3 regions of the Allobosea sp. 124 genome follow, and region 3 is predicted to be linked to each of the others. Evidence: riboswitches for the same ligand, from Rfam matches in the RefSeq annotation. Region 3 holds a riboswitch; each other region holds the start of a gene.
The links. Region 3 has a riboswitch for cobalamin ahead of C8D03_RS15835 (ABC transporter substrate-binding protein). Riboswitches for the same ligand answer to the same signal wherever they lie in the genome.
Positions count from the first base shown of each region.

Region 1 (3,263 bases), 2.0 Mb from region 3:
GCGATGCGCGCGCCGGCCGGGAGGTCGCCACGTCGCTCTGCATCCAGTGCCATCAGATCGACGGCTCCGGCCGCGATCCCGGCCGGGTTCCGCCCGGTTTCGGCGCGATCGCCGACATGGCGTCGCAGACCGAACTCTCGCTGCGCGTCTTCCTGCAGACGCCACATGGCAACATGCCGCGCTATCAGCTCACGCGAGACGAAACCGACGACGTCATCGCCTATATCATGAGCCTCAGAGCGCGTTGACTTCGGGGCGTGGCGGGCCTCCGGGGCCGGCTCGGACTTTGCGTCCCCACGACGGCCTCGGCCCTTGAGGCGAAGGAGCGTGAGTTCGCCATAGCCGGCGACCTGATCGAGCGGAATCCCGTTTTGACCAGCCAGCCCCGCGAGCGTAGCGTCGGAGCACTGTCTCAATTTTGGAGCGGGCCAATGAAGCGTCTGATCGTTACCTGTACCGCCCTTCTCGCAATTGTTTCGCCCACGATCGCACAGGAGGTGCTGAAGAAGGAGCCTGCCGCCGGTGTCCTCCGGTATGGCGAGAAAGTTCTCGTCGAGAGCCGGAAATGCTCGAAGGGTCAGGTGATGGAGGTCACCGGGGGCCGTATGCCGAGCCGCGGCACAAGAAATACACAGGCTCCGTCGACGCCCCGGGAGCGACGCTGCGTGCCGCGCGCCTGATTGCGAGCCACATTCGCGGCGACCCGACACGATTCGAACCTGCGACCCTGGCCCCTGGACCTGACCCGGCACAAATCCCTTGCCGCCGGAGCGATCGCGATCGGCTGGATGGAGCGGCGTCCTCCGAAGCTGGCTTCGAGCACCGAAGGCGTAAAAACTCCTTCTATTTATCAGATAGTTACGGGACACCCATTGGCTTGAAGAGCGATCTGAATCGGGGCAGGCAGGGCCGCGGCGCCGGCCAATTGACCCCGCCGCTTTTCCGCCTTACTCGTAAACGAGACGGTTCCCTCACGGGATCAAAAGGGAACGCAGTGCGGATGGTTCGCCATTCTATGCTGCGGCTGCCCCCGCAACTGTAAGCGGCGAGCCTTATCGCCACACGCCACTGGGACCTCGGCCCTGGGAAGGCGGTGACAAGGCACTGACCCGCGAGCCAGGAGACCTGCCGTCAGTCGTGGTCACACGCGAACACGTTCGGACGGGGTGTTTCGATCGCTGCTCGACTGTCTGCCCCCTGACCGGGGCAAACGGGAGATCGCGTTCGCGGTGACGTGCCACAGACGTCAACGCCCGAGGTCTCATCGTGATCCGTATCCCCAAGGCCGCCCAGCGCGGTCCTTCTTCCGTTATCCGCTGTTCTCTTGCTGCCGCCGGCATCGTGCTGTCTCAAACAGCCCATGCCCAGTCGCCGACCGAAATCATCGCGCTCGACCAGATCGTCGTCAGCGCGACCGGCACGCCCACTCCCGCCAGGGAGGTCGCCAGTTCCGTCACCGTCATCACGGCCCGGGAGATCGAAGTCCAGCAGCGCCGCACCCTTCCCCAGGCACTCGCGGCCGTGCCGGGGCTCAACATCGTCCAGATCGGCGGCCCCGGCGGCCAGACCTCGGTGTTCATGCGCGGCACCAACTCCAACCACGTCAAGGTCATGATCGACGGCATCGAGGTCAACGATCCCTCGACGCCGAACCGCTCCTTCGATTTCGGCTCGATGCTGACCAACGACATCGAGCGCATCGAGGTGCTGCGCGGTCCTCAGAGCGGTCTCTATGGCGCCAATGCGCTGGCCGGCGTCATCTCGATCACGACCAGGCGCGGCGAAGGGCCGCCGAAGGTCACCGCCTCCGTCGAAGCGGGCTCCCACGGCACCTTCAACCAGGCGATCAGCCTGAGCGGCGGCGGCGACCGCTTCAACTACTCCTTCAACATCGCCCATTTTAGATCCGAGGCAACGCCGGTCACGCCGCCCGACCTCGTCCCCGCCGGCCGGCGCATCAACCCGAACTCCTATGACAACTGGAGCTATTCGGCGCGGCTCGGCTTCAAGCTGACCGACACCGTCAGCCTGAGCTGGATCGGACGCTACAGCGACGGCTACCTGCTCTCGACCGGCGATTCAGGCTTTCCGAGCCGCCCCAACGGCTTCCGCTCGAGCCAGGACTACAAGCAGGCCTTCACGCGCGGCGAGATCGTCTGGGACCCGCTGGACGGCCGCTTCGTCAACCGCTTCGGCATCGCCTACACCAACCAGGATCGCAGCAACCGCACCGCAAACGCTGCAGGCCTTCTCGGCACGCCGACACCCAATCTCGGCGAGCGCACGAAGTTCGACTGGCGCGGCGATCTCAGGCTGACCGAAGGGCAAATGCTGGTGATGGGCCTGCAGCACGAGAACGAGCGCTATGAATCGCGCACGCTCACGGCGTCCACCGGAAACACCGGCGCCTTCGTCGAGCTGCAGTCGAACTGGACCGACCGCTTCTTCACCGTCGCCAACATCCGCTACGACAACGACGAGGAGTTCGGCGGTCACACGACCTACCGCCTGGCGCCGGTGTTCATCGTGCCCGGCACGGAGACCAAACTGAAGGCGAGCTACGGCACCGGCTTCAAGCCGCCGACGCTGAGCGAGCGCTTCAGCGATTCCAGGCCTGCCTTCAATTTCTTCGGCAATCCCAACCTGAAGCCCGAAGAGAATTGCGGCTGGGATGTCGGTTTCGAACAGCCGCTGCTGAACGACCGCGTCCGCTTCGGCGCGACGTATTTCCACAACGACATCGAGAACCTGATTACCACCAACCTCACGCGCGATTCCTACGCCAATGTCGGCAAGGCCACGACCAAGGGCGTCGAGGCTTTCGCGGCTCTGGAACTGACGCCGGAGTTCAAGGTGCGGGCCGACTACACCTTCACGCTCGCCAAGGACGAGATCGCGCGCTGGGAACTCCTGCGTCGGCCGCGCCACAAGGCGAGCGTGACCACGACCTGGACACCGATCGAGAAGCTCTCGCTCTCCGCGACGCTGATCTATGTCGGGGACCGCGTCGACGGGAACCGCGACTTCTCGATCTCGCGGATGCGGGCGACAGGAGCAGCGACCGTCAACATCGCCGCGGAATACAAGGCGACGGAGCAGCTCACCGTCTTCGGCCGCGTCGATAACCTGTTCGACAAACGCTACGAGAACCCGGTCGGCTTCCTCGCACCGGGCCTCGGCGCCTTCGCCGGCTTGCGGGCGACGCTGTGATCCTCGGCCTTGTTCCAGCTGGCGGCCGTCAAGCCGCCCGCGCCTTCCTGCTC
Region 1 covers NZ_PZZM01000001.1:1,332,148-1,335,410, forward strand. The annotation lists gene C8D03_RS06340 (c-type cytochrome) at 1-248, shown strand, start outside; gene C8D03_RS26045 (DUF6719 family protein) at 432-680, shown strand; cobalamin riboswitch at 947-1,147, shown strand; gene C8D03_RS06350 (TonB-dependent receptor plug domain-containing protein) at 1,342-3,210, shown strand; gene C8D03_RS06355 (ABC transporter substrate-binding protein) at 3,207-3,263, shown strand, end outside.
Region 1: another riboswitch for cobalamin. It lies ahead of C8D03_RS06350 (TonB-dependent receptor plug domain-containing protein); the one in region 3 lies ahead of C8D03_RS15835 (ABC transporter substrate-binding protein).

Region 2 (3,263 bases), 2.1 Mb from region 3:
GCCCTTGAGGAATTCGCCGTCGAAGCCGAGATCGCCGAATTCGTTGACGAGCACGGCGAGGCGCTTGCCCTGGGCGTTTTCGAGCAGATGGCGCACCAGCGTCGTCTTCCCGGCACCGAGAAAGCCGGTGACGATGGTGCAGGGGATTTTGTCGAGAGCCATTTTGCCCGGGGCCGGGCTCTGCGGGGCGGTCATGATGTCATCCTTGCTGGCGCGCCGGCATGGGCGGCACGCGTGCGACCACGCCCTTGCGGAAGCAGGGCGGGCGCTCTTTCCAGGGAACGATGCCGTTGGCGCTGGCGGCATAGGCCGTCGCCGCGCCGACGATGTCGTCGAGATGGGTTTCGGTGTCGAGATCACCGATCAGGTAGGTCCATTTGCCATCGGCTGCGAGCGCGATGGTGCAGGGCCGCTTGCAGACGGCGAGGCATTCCGCCGTGACGACCGTGATGCCGGGCGCGCCGTCGGCGAGGCGCTGCGTCAGCGCTTCCGCGAGCGCCGTTCCCGGCTGGTCGAAACCATCCGGCAAATCCTCGCGGACACGCCTGCAGGCCGTGCAGACATGGATGGTGAGATCGCCTTCGGACATGGCGCCGGCCTTCCCCGTCACCGCGCCTCTGCGCGGCGGGCGAACCAGGGCCAGAGCCGGCCCACGGCGAAGCCGGTGGCGAGCCAGAGCGCGGCCTGGATCGCCAGCGAGAGCGCGGCGAAATGAGCGGCGACCTCGGCGGGCACCTTGCTCTCCGGCGCAGCCGGATGCGGCGCTCCGACGATGTGAGGCACCAGCATCGCCAGCACGGCCAGAGCGCGCAGCCAGGGCGCCTCCATCCGCAGGAAGACGAAGAGCCCGCCCGCGGTCACCAGCGCGGTGACGATCCACCAGAGCTGGCGCTGTTCGAGCGCGGCCGAGGCGGCGCCGGGCAGTTCGGGCGCCAGCCCCATCGCCGGCACGAGGCCGAAGGCGAGAAACCCGCAGGCCGCCCAGATCAGCGCCCGGCGCTCGTCGATGTCGTCATTGGCGGCGATCATCCCGGCCAGCAGCAGGGCGGCGAAGCCGATCGCGGTGGCGACGGTCACCAGCGTGGTGAAGAGCGTCCGCTGCAGGCCGTCCTGCGGCTTCCATTCGGCGTGCTCGCCATGGTTTTCCGCGCCATGCGCGAGAATGATCTTCGCTTCACCGGAGAAGGCGGCTTGCGACGGCGCGACCGCGCGCAGCGCGGCCTCATAGGTCTCGGCCTTGAGGATCAGCGGGGTGGTGGTGACATGCTGGAGAGCGGCGACGATGAGCCCAGCCAGAAGCCCGGCCAGAAGACTGACCGTGAGAACACGATTGACCATGATGTCTTTCCCTCAGTGGCAGGGAAAGGCGAGGCCGTGACGCGTGTCATGGGCCGCGTTGTGAACGCTGGCCGACGCCGCGAATCCGACCGTGTAGACCAGCACGAAGCCGAGCACGAGCGCTGCCGCGACGGCCTTGGCGCGTTCGGAGACGCTGGCCTGAGAGGGGGAAACCGAAACCGTATTCATCGTTGTTCTCCTGGCCGCCCCGCCGGCGGCCTGTTGGAAATGCGGATCAGACGACGGCAGGTCTCCTGGCTCGCGGGTCCTAGCGTTTCGCACCGCCTTCCCGGGATCGCTCCCAGTGGCCGATGGCGCGAAACTCGCCGCTTACAGTTGCGGGGGCAGCCGCGGTATCGCACCGCGTTCCCTTTTCACCTCCTTGCGGAGGCACCGTCTCGGAGATCATTAGCCATGTGCGGTGGGCTGTGCAATGCAGTTGCCTCGCTTCCATCCGAGCCCTCATCCTGAGGAGCCGCGAAGCGGCGTCTCGAAGGATGGTCCGGCGTGCTCTGGAGCATCCTCCGAGACGCGGACTGGCGTCCGCTCCTCAGGATGAGGGCTGGTCTCATGGCCACCCGACATGACCGCAGACATTGCACATCTCACCCTCGTCCTCGGTGGCGCCCGCTCGGGCAAGAGCCGCCATGCCGAGGCGCTGATCGAGGCGCTGCCGCCGCCCTGGAGCTACATCGCGACCGCGCAGGCCCGGGATGACGAGATGCGCGACCGCATCGCCGAGCACCGCGCGCGTCGCCCGGAGCAATGGATCACGCAGGATGCGCCGCTCGAGCTGCCCGGGGCGATGGCCGGGCTTCCGGTCGGGCGGCCGGTGCTGGTCGATTGCCTGACGCTCTGGCTGACCAACCTGATTCTGGCAGAGCACGACACGGCCGCCGCCGCCGCGGCCCTGATCGCGGCCTGCGAGCGGGCCTCCGGGCCGGTCGTGCTCGTCTCCAACGAGGTCGGGCTCGGCATCGTGCCGGATAATGCGCTGGCGCGGCGATTTCGCGACGAGGCCGGCCGGCTGCACCAGGCGATCGCGGCCCGGGCCGGCCGGGTGGTCTTCATGGTCGCCGGCCTGCCGATGCAGGTGAAGTGAAACCGTGAAGTGAAGGCGTAAAGTGAGGACGAGATGACGACCGAGATCGACGACGCCGCCCGCCACAAGGCGAAGATGGCAAAGCGCAAGGCGGTGCAGGATGCCGAGGTCGCCGCCAAGACGGTCGAGAAGGGACTTCTCATCGTCAACAGCGGGCCGGGCAAGGGCAAGTCGACGGCCGCCTTCGGGCTCGTGCTGCGCGCCCTCGGCCATGGCTGGCGCGTCGGCGTGGTGCAGTTCATCAAGGGGGCCTGGGAGACCGGCGAGCGCAAGGCGCTCGAGACGTTCGGTGACCAGATTGCCTGGCACACCATGGGCGAGGGCTTCACCTGGGAGACGCAGGACAAGGCCCGCGACATCGCCGCCGCCGGCCGCGCCTTCGACAAGGCGAAGGAGCTCATGGCCGACGAGACGATCCGCCTGATCGTGCTGGACGAGCTCAACATCGCGCTGCGCTATGACTACCTGCCGCTGGCCGATGTCGTCGCCACCCTCCGCGCCCGCCGGCGGGACCTGCACATCGTCGTCACCGGCCGCAACGCCAAGCCGGAGCTGATCGAGGCCGCCGACCTCGTCACTGAGATGACGCTGGTGAAGCACCATTTCGCCGCCGGGGTGAAGGCGCAGGTCGGAATCGAGTTCTAGCGACCGGCAGCATGCGTCCGCTTGACGGGGCCTGGCTTTGCTCGCAGATTGAATTTGAATTCAGGTTCAATTTATCGAGACTCTCATGGCCGGCGTCCCGAAGCAGCCACGCAAGAACGGCAAGCGCGAGGCGATCCTCGCCGCCGCCCGCCAGATCGTCTCGGAGGTCGGCTTCCAG
Region 2 covers NZ_PZZM01000001.1:1,226,437-1,229,699, reverse strand. The annotation lists gene cobW (cobalamin biosynthesis protein CobW) at 1-195, opposite strand, end outside; gene C8D03_RS05860 (DUF1636 family protein) at 200-589, opposite strand; gene C8D03_RS05855 (CbtA family protein) at 607-1,338, opposite strand; gene C8D03_RS05850 (CbtB domain-containing protein) at 1,351-1,527, opposite strand; cobalamin riboswitch at 1,565-1,751, opposite strand; gene cobU (bifunctional adenosylcobinamide kinase/adenosylcobinamide-phosphate guanylyltransferase) at 1,922-2,440, shown strand; gene cobO (cob(I)yrinic acid a,c-diamide adenosyltransferase) at 2,474-3,085, shown strand; gene C8D03_RS05835 (TetR/AcrR family transcriptional regulator) at 3,171-3,263, shown strand, end outside.
Region 2: another riboswitch for cobalamin. It lies ahead of C8D03_RS05850 (CbtB domain-containing protein); the one in region 3 lies ahead of C8D03_RS15835 (ABC transporter substrate-binding protein).

Region 3 (3,263 bases):
AGCGCCACGACGGCGCCGAGGAAGGCCCCGCCCGAGATCGTCAGCACCGCGCCCCCGAAACCGAGGATCATCACCGCGACCGCCCCCGTCGAGGCGCCAGCCGAGATGCCGAGGATATAGGGCTCGGCCAGCGGATTGCGCAGCAGCGCCTGCAAGATCGCGCCCGACAGGGCCAGCGTGCCGCCGCAGAGCGCTGCCAGCAGTGCACGGCTTAAGCGGTAATCGAAGATGACGCCCTGCTGGATCGCGCTGACCGGATAGCCGAGATCGAACATCCCGTTGCCAAGCGCCTGGAAGGCGGTCGACAGCGGAATCTGCATCTCGCCGATGGTGACGGCGAGCGTGATCGCGGTCACCAGCGCCAGCAGCGCCGAGAGTACGATCGCGATCCGTGCCGGCCAGTTCGGCTCGATCGGTGCGTGGCTCACCTGGCGAACCCGAAGCTCTGGATAGCGTTGGCCAGCGCCTCGATGCCATCGACCGTATCGAGGCCGGCGCGGGTGGCGCCGACATCCATCACGACGATCCGGTTGCGGCGCACGGCGTCGAGCTTGCTGGCGACCGCATCCGTCCTGAGAAAATTCAGTTTCAGGTCTATATCGTCGGCTGGAAAGCGGCGCCGGTCCATCTTGACCACGACGATGACGGCGGGATTGCCGACAGCCACGCTTTCCCAGCCGACGAGCGGCCATTCCTCATTGGTGGTGATGATGTTGCGCGCCCCGAGCTTGGCCAGGATATAGGCCGGAACGCCATTCTTACCGGCCAGGAAGGCATCGCCCTTGACGTCCTTGCTCGAGAACCAGACGGTGACTGGGATGTCCTTGGCCGCATTGCCCGCGACAGCCGCCACGGCCTTCGCCTCACGCGCCTTGAGTTCCGCGATCAGCGCTTCGGCCCGGTCCGCGACATCGAACACCAGCCCGAACTCGCGGATGTTGCGATAGACCAGTTCCATGGTGAACATCTGCGTGCGGATGCCGTCGCCGGCACCGGAATTATCCTTGCCGACGCAATCGGACGGCGAGACATAGGCTGGCACCTTCAGCTTCGCGAACTGGTCGCGCTTGCCGACGATGCCGTTGGGGCCGACATGCCATTCGAACATCGCGGTGACGAGATCGGGCTCCTGCGCGACGACGGCCTCGAAGCTCGGATCGTTATCGGACAGCCGCTTCACCCCGGCATTCGCCGCCTCGAAGCGCTTCGCCACCGGGCTGAACCAGACGGCGGTGCCGACGACCCGGTCGCCGAGACCCAGCGCGTAGAGGATTTCGGTCTGGGTCTGACCGATTGCGACGACGCGCTTCGGCGCCTTCTCGAAGGTGACCTGATGCCCGCAATTCTCGACCGTCACCGGATAGCGCGTCGCTTCGGCGCGGGCCGAGGCGACGCCCCCGGCGAGAAACGACAGGGCAAGGGCGAACGCGCGCAGGGAATGGCGCAGGCCACGGGCAGATCGGGTCATCATGAAATCCGGCTTGAAACGTAGGCAGGACGGCGCGACAGCGCGCGCCGCGGCGGGTTCAACGCCTACATGAAATGTAATAACATTACAATTTCTCATGCCATCAGCAAGCGGCACCGTGTGCCCGGATTGCCCGCCATACTGCTGGCTGTTTGAAAAAGACGTCTGCATCATCGCTAACCCCGTGACGATTGAGGGGCATGCGACGGGCGCGCGCGAGGAGCCTTCGGGGATTTGAAGGCCCGGCCCGTTCGCGCACGACCGATCAGGACACCCCGCCCGAAAGACCGTTCAGTCGATCAGGGCAGGTCTCCTGGCTCGCGGGTCGGGGCCTGTTCCGCCCGGCCTTCCCGGCGCAGGGTGCGCCAGTGGACAATGGACAGAGAGCTCGCCGCTTACAGTTGCGGGGGCAGCCTCGGCTTCGGCGCTGAACGCCTCACCGAATTCCCTCTTAGCTTCGGCCGAAAACGACCGAAGAACCTTGATCAAGATTCACGATAGAGGCGCAGCAGCCGCCGTCAAGGCCATGGGAACAAACACAGCAGCGGGTGAACGAACACCGCACCCGGCGCATCATGCGCTCAGGTTGGAGCCCGGCTCAGTGCCGCGTCCCGCTGCTGAACGCACCGCCGCGCAGCTTGTCCGGCAGGGCTTCGGCGAAGACGGCTGTCGCCTCCTCGCCATAAGTCTCAACCAGCGTGCGGAAGGCAGCGAAGAGCGCTGCATGAGCCAGCGCGTCGCTGTCCAGCCCGTCCTGCTGGGCCTCGGCGAAAGCGTCCTCGACATAGCCATAGGCGACGCGGCGCGCGTCGTGGCTCTCCTCGGCGAGGGTGAGGTCAAGCGGCAGGTCGTCGGAAATGATGGACATGAAGGCGAGGGCTCTGCGGCTTGCTTGAACGGGCTCGTTATCGCGCGAATGCTTGTCTTGCCTGGCGCGAATCGTGCCAGTTCCGGCCCGCTTCGCGACGATCGACGTCATCTGAAACATAGGCCGTGCCAGAGCGGGACGCTACCGTGCCCTTTAGGAAAGGTTAACGCAGCCGGGCAAATCGCGCGGGAAAATTCAGTTCGGCGCGCCCTGTCACCTATCCGCCATAGCGGCCGGCCAATGCGCGAGCGAGGCGCTCGCCCTCCCCCGCCAGGCGCGTCGAAGCCTCCTGGCTGCCGTCGGTGCAGGCGCGGTGCGTCTGCGAATAGGCCCGGAAGCCGCGGTTATAGGCGCTGGTCAGGCGCTCGCGCCGCACCGGCGTCCGGCCTTCGGCCTCGACCAGGGCGGTCATGCGGTTGCGCCAGTCCTGCGCTTCCTTGCCGGCACAGAGCGTGCGGAGATAGGCCAGCGACCCCATGATCTCGGCGAGCTTCAGCAGTTGCGGCTCGTAGGGCGGTGGTGGCGGCTCGGGCGCTGGAGCGGGTTCGGCCGGCTTCGCCGCGGCCGGTGGGCGCTGCTGCGCCAGCGCTGCGCCGGTTGGCACCCCCGCCAGCAGCAGCGCGAGCAGGCACAGCGCGGCCCGCCTCATGCGTCGCCTCCGGCTTCGATCAGGATGCCGCGGGCGCGGCGCAGCACATCCGCGAGTTCGCGCGTCGTCGGCAGGCCGCCAAGCCTGAGCGGATCGGCCCACATCACCGCGCCGGCTTCCGGGCCGGTCTGTGGCTCGCCGGAAAGCCATTCCCCGACGAAGGAAGCGACGACGAAATGATGCGTGATCTCGCCCGCCGCATCGCGGCCGAAGATTTCGACATGGCGGTTGAAGCCGAGAATGCGGGCCGAGACGCCGACCTCCTCCTCCAGCTCGCG
Region 3 covers NZ_PZZM01000001.1:3,334,302-3,337,564, reverse strand. The annotation lists gene C8D03_RS15840 (FecCD family ABC transporter permease) at 1-428, opposite strand, end outside; gene C8D03_RS15835 (ABC transporter substrate-binding protein) at 425-1,435, opposite strand; cobalamin riboswitch at 1,755-1,967, opposite strand; gene C8D03_RS15830 (hypothetical protein) at 2,067-2,336, opposite strand; gene C8D03_RS15825 (TIGR02301 family protein) at 2,554-2,985, opposite strand; gene C8D03_RS15820 (NUDIX hydrolase) at 2,982-3,263, opposite strand, start outside.